DNA from 2 places in the Vitreimonas silvestris genome. Region 2 is predicted to be linked to the other one. Evidence: predicted binding sites of a transcription regulator. Region 2 holds the regulator's gene; the other holds the start of a gene.
The links. Region 2 encodes HrcA, which represses chaperone genes, less so after heat shock. Its sites were predicted from a motif close to GTTAGCANTCNNCNNNGNNGANTGCTAAC; they were not measured.

Region 1 (2,394 bases), 1.3 Mb from region 2:
TCTTCAGGTCTTCGACGATCGCGGTCACGGCCTTGTCGACGCCGCGGCGCAGATCCATCGGATTGCGGCCGGAGGAGACGGCCTTCATGCCTTCGCGCACGATGGCTTGAGCCAGCACGGTGGCGGTGGTGGTGCCGTCGCCGGCTTCGTCGTTGGTCTTCGAAGCGACTTCACGAATGAGCTGGGCGCCCATGTTCATGAACTTGTCTTCGAGCTCGATTTCCTTGGCGACGGTGACGCCGTCCTTGGTGGTGCGCGGCGCGCCGAACGACTTTTCGATCACGACGTTGCGGCCCTTCGGACCGAGCGTGACTTTTACGGCGTTGGCGAGAATGTCGACGCCGGCGAGCATACGCTCGCGCGCATCGGCGCCGAAATTGACGACTTTAGCAGCCATTGTGTTTGTACCTCTGTGTTTGAATTCGACTGTTGCGCCGACGGCAGTCGGCAATAGGCAGTCGGCAGTCGAAGCGCCGGCAGTTCACGACTGCCGATTGCCGACTGCCGATTGCCACGCTTAGGCGGCTTCCTTCTTCGCCTTCTTCTGTTCGATGACGCCCATGATGTCGGACTCCTTCATGATGAGGAGCTCCTCGCCGTCGATCTTCACTTCCGTGCCCGACCATTTGCCGAACAGGATTTTGTCGCCGACCTTCACATCGAGTTCGATGCGCTCGCCGTCTTCATCGCGGGCGCCCGGGCCGACGGCGATGACTTCGCCTTCTTGCGGCTTTTCTTGAGCCGTGTCGGGGATGATGATCCCGCCCTTGGTCTTCTCTTCTTCTTTCACGCGCTTGACGACAACGCGGTCGTGCAGGGGACGAAAGCTCGCCACTGGTGATACTCCCTTGGTTTGAAAGGCCTTTTAGCTTTTCACCGAGGGCTGGCACTCAGCCCGCTCGGTTGCTAACGGGCGTGAGATAGGGGGTGGAGGGGGCGAGGTCAACACCCTGCAAGCGCAGGGCTTTCCTGCGCCGGGAGCCGAAAGCAGCTCGGCGCGTTCGATACCGCATGAACCGCCCAGGCCAACACGATCCCGAGCCCGATCGGCCCGACCTGCCGCCGCAGCCGCCGACCGAAAGTCCGGACCAGCCCATCGATGAACCGCCGCTTCCACCAGGCCCGCCGCCGCCGATCACTGCGCAAGCGGTCTACGGGCTGGCGCGGGCGCGCCGCGTTAGGCTGATCCACTAACGAAGACGGGGCCGCGATTGCTCGCGGCCCCATCTCCCGTCTCTCTCAGGCGCGCTCAGTAGTAATCGTCGTCATAGAGCAGCGCATCGAGGATGATGCCGCTCGCGATGGCGATCAGCAGGATGTCGCCGTCAGCGTAGACATAGCGGCAGCCATACGGCGCCGGCGGCAGCCGGTAATAGAGATCCCACGGCACCGGCTCCCAATAGAGCCACGCCGGGATCAGGTAGCCGACCGACCAGCGGCGATACGGACGTTGCCAGCCGTCATAGGCCCACCAGTAGTAATTGCGGCCGTAGTAGCCGCGCACGATCGATGCGTAGCCGCGATCGAAATAATAGCCGTGCCGAACGTGACGCCAGTCGTTGTAGCGCGGGCGATCGAAGTCGCGGTGCGAGTTGCGGTAGCGGCTATAGCGGTTGTCATGCCGACCGCGGTCCCATTCCTGGCGATGATTGTCATCGTCGCGCCAATCACGCCGGCCATCGCGGCCCCAATCACGTCCGCCGCCGCGCCGGCTGCGTTCGTTGCTGGCCTGATCGCGACCGCCACGGTTGCGATCCCAATCGCCGCCCCGGTTGTCGCGGCCATCGCCACGGCGGGCGTTGTCGTCACCGCGATTGTCGCGGCCATCACGGCCGTTCCATTCGCCACGGCGATCGTTGTCACCGCCACGGCCGGCGTTGTCGCCACCGCGTCCATCGCGGCCGGTCCACTCACGTTGGCCGTTGTCGCCGCGTGTACGATCACCGCGACCGTCATTGCCGCCGCGTCCGGCCCCGTCGCGCTGGCCGTTGTCGCCGCGCGTGCGATCGCCACGGCCGTCATTGCCGCCGCCTCGTCCGTCGCGGCCGGTCCATTCGCGCTGGCCGTTGTCACCGCGGATGCGATCGCCGGCGCGTTGGCCTTGATCGCCTCCGCCGCGCCGCGCCCATTCGCCTTGGCCGTTTAGATCGCGGCGAGCGCGATCGCCTTGGCTGCGATCACCCTGTTCGCGGTCCTCACCGCGCGCACCCTGGGCGCGGTCTTCACCGCCGCGACGAGCGCGGTCGCCTTGCTGGTCTTGACCGCCATTACGCTGCACCCGTTGGCGTTGGCCGTCATCGCCGCCGCGCACGCGGCGCGCGTCGTCGCCGTCGTTGCGGCCACCGTCCAAGCGTCGGTATGGCGTCTGATCGGTTTGTGCTGCCGGCGGCGGCG
Region 2 (2,394 bases):
CTTTCTCTTCCACCAGATATGCGCACGCCTTGGAGAGCGCGACCCAGGCGCCGGTGATCGCCGCGGTGCGGGTGCCGCCATCGGCTTGGATCACGTCGCAATCGATGGTGATGGTGCGGTCGCCCAGAAGCTTGAGATCGACGACCGAACGCAAGCTGCGGCCGATCAAGCGTTGGATCTCCTGCGTCCGTCCGCTTTGTTTGCCTTGGGCGGCTTCGCGCCGGCCGCGGGTGTGCGTCGCGCGCGGCAGCATGCCGTACTCGCCGGTGACCCAGCCTTTGCCCTGACCTTTGAGCCAACCGGGCACGCCAGTTTCGACGCTCGCCGTGCAGAGCACATGGGTCTGACCGAACTTCGCCAAGCACGAGCCTTCGGCGTAACGCGAAACGGCAACTTCGAGCGCAATCTCGCGCAATTGATCTGGGGCGCGGCCTGATGGGCGCATGTGGTCTCCTTAATTCCGGGCTGCATGACCGAAGCAGCGCGCCGCGTCCAGCCACGCTTGCGTAGCGAGCAAGCGGCGCTACCTAGGGGACGCCATGGCGCTGCCACCCTCCTCCTCCGATCTCTCGACGCTCGACGCACGGGCGCGCGAGATTTTCCGCGAGATCGTGGAGTCGTACCTGACGACGGGCGAGCCGGTTGGGTCGCGGACATTATCGCGCCTGGGCGGCGTCGGGCTTTCGCCAGCGTCGATCCGCAACACGATGGCTGATCTGGTTGGCCTGGGGCTGCTGGAAGCGCCGCACGCGATGGCCGGACGTCGGCCGACGCAGCAGGGTTTGCGCTTCTTCGTCGATAGCTTGCTGCAGCTCGGCGATCTGCCCGAGGACGAAAAGCGCGAGATCGATGCGCGCATCGGCAATGCCGGCGCCAACCCGCAAGACGTGATGGGCGCTGCGTCCGAACTGCTTTCTGGTCTCGCCGGTGGCGCGGGACTGGTCGTCACGCCGGAGCGCGATGCGCCGGTGCGTCACGCCGAGATCGTCTCGATCGGGCCTGGGCAAGCTCTGTTGGTCCTCGTGTTTGAAGACAACCAGGTCGAAAACCGCGTCATCAACACACCGGCGGACATGCCATCGGGCGCGTTGGCCGAAGCCGCCAATTATCTCAACGCCCGCTTCAAAGGCCGCACACTGGCCGAAGCGCGCGCCGAAGCCTCGGACGCGCTGACGCGCGATCGCGCAGCGCTCGATCAAGCCGCCGCGAAGCTGGTGGAAAGCGGCTTGGTCGAATGGTCTGGCGAGGATCCGACGCTCGGGCGCTCGCTCATCGTGCGCGGGCGCGGCAACCTGCTCCAAGATCAGCAGGCCGTCGCCGACCTTGAGCGGGCGCGCCGCCTGTTCGACGACCTGGAAAAGACCCGGGAACTCATACAGGTGCTCGATCTGGCCAAGGCCAGCGACGCCGTGCGTGTCTTCATCGGCTCGGAAAACTCGCTATTTTCCCTGTCGGGGTCGAGTTTGATCGTCGCGCCCTATATGAACGCCGAACGGCGAGTCGTGGGCGCCCTGGGCGTGATCGGCCCGACCAGACTGAACTATGCCCGGGTCATACCCGTGGTGGATTATACAGCACGCGTTGTCGGCCGGGTGCTCGACGGACGCGGCAAGGAACGAGGACGGGAATGACGGACGAAAGCAACGCCACGGTCGATGACGCGCCGGAGACGGACGCTGCCTCCCCCACAGCCGCGCTCGAAGCGGAACTGGCAAAGGCGCGTGACGAAATGTTGCGCGCGCTGGCGGAGGTCGAGAACACCCGCCGCCGCGCCGACCGCACGGTGCAGGATGCGCGTACCTACGCGATCGACCGCTTCGCCGCGGACCTGTTGCCGGTGGCCGATTCATTGTCTCGCGCGCTTGCCGCGGCGCCGCGCGACGATGTCGACGAAGGCTTCCGCAATCTGCTGACCGGCGTCGAGCTCACGGAGAAAGCGCTGCTGGAGGCGTTCGCGCGACACGGGCTGAGGCGCGTTGGCGCCAAGGGCGACGCCTTCAATCCGAACATCCACCAAGCCGTGGCGCAGGCGCCGGGCGACACACCTGCCGGGACGGTGCTTGAAGTGATGCAACCCGGCTATGTGCTGGGCGATCGCACAGTGCGCGCAGCGATGGTGCTGGTTTCGGCCGGCCCCGCTGGTGGCGCGCCGAACGTCGACATCACGGTCTGACCGTTCTCCACAAGCAGCTATGCGCCGGCCTCGCGAGGGTCTGCATTTGCGCGTCGGAAAGCCGTGTTTCGGCCCGAATCCGGCTTTGCGCGGAACATGAATGATCGTTAACCATGGCGACGAGCGGCATTCGCCGTGGTTCAAGTGCGCTCGCTAGAAGGCGGGAATCGAGGAGACGACGATGCGGGGGAAGCTGTTTTTCGGCGCGGCCACGGCTGCGC

Region 1: the regulator HrcA is predicted to act here: its motif matches at 883-911, upstream of groES (co-chaperone GroES).

What each region holds. Positions count from the first base shown of each region.
Region 1 covers NZ_CP047045.1:1,138,356-1,140,749, forward strand. The annotation lists gene groL (chaperonin GroEL) at 1-397, opposite strand, end outside; gene groES (co-chaperone GroES) at 518-835, opposite strand; gene DSM104635_RS05485 (hypothetical protein) at 1,012-1,194, shown strand; gene DSM104635_RS19860 (hypothetical protein) at 1,250-2,394, opposite strand, start outside.
Region 2 covers NZ_CP047045.1:3,721,854-3,724,247, forward strand. The annotation lists gene rph (ribonuclease PH) at 1-445, opposite strand, end outside; gene hrcA (heat-inducible transcriptional repressor HrcA) at 540-1,631, shown strand; gene grpE (nucleotide exchange factor GrpE) at 1,628-2,173, shown strand; gene DSM104635_RS19065 (PPC domain-containing protein) at 2,355-2,394, shown strand, end outside.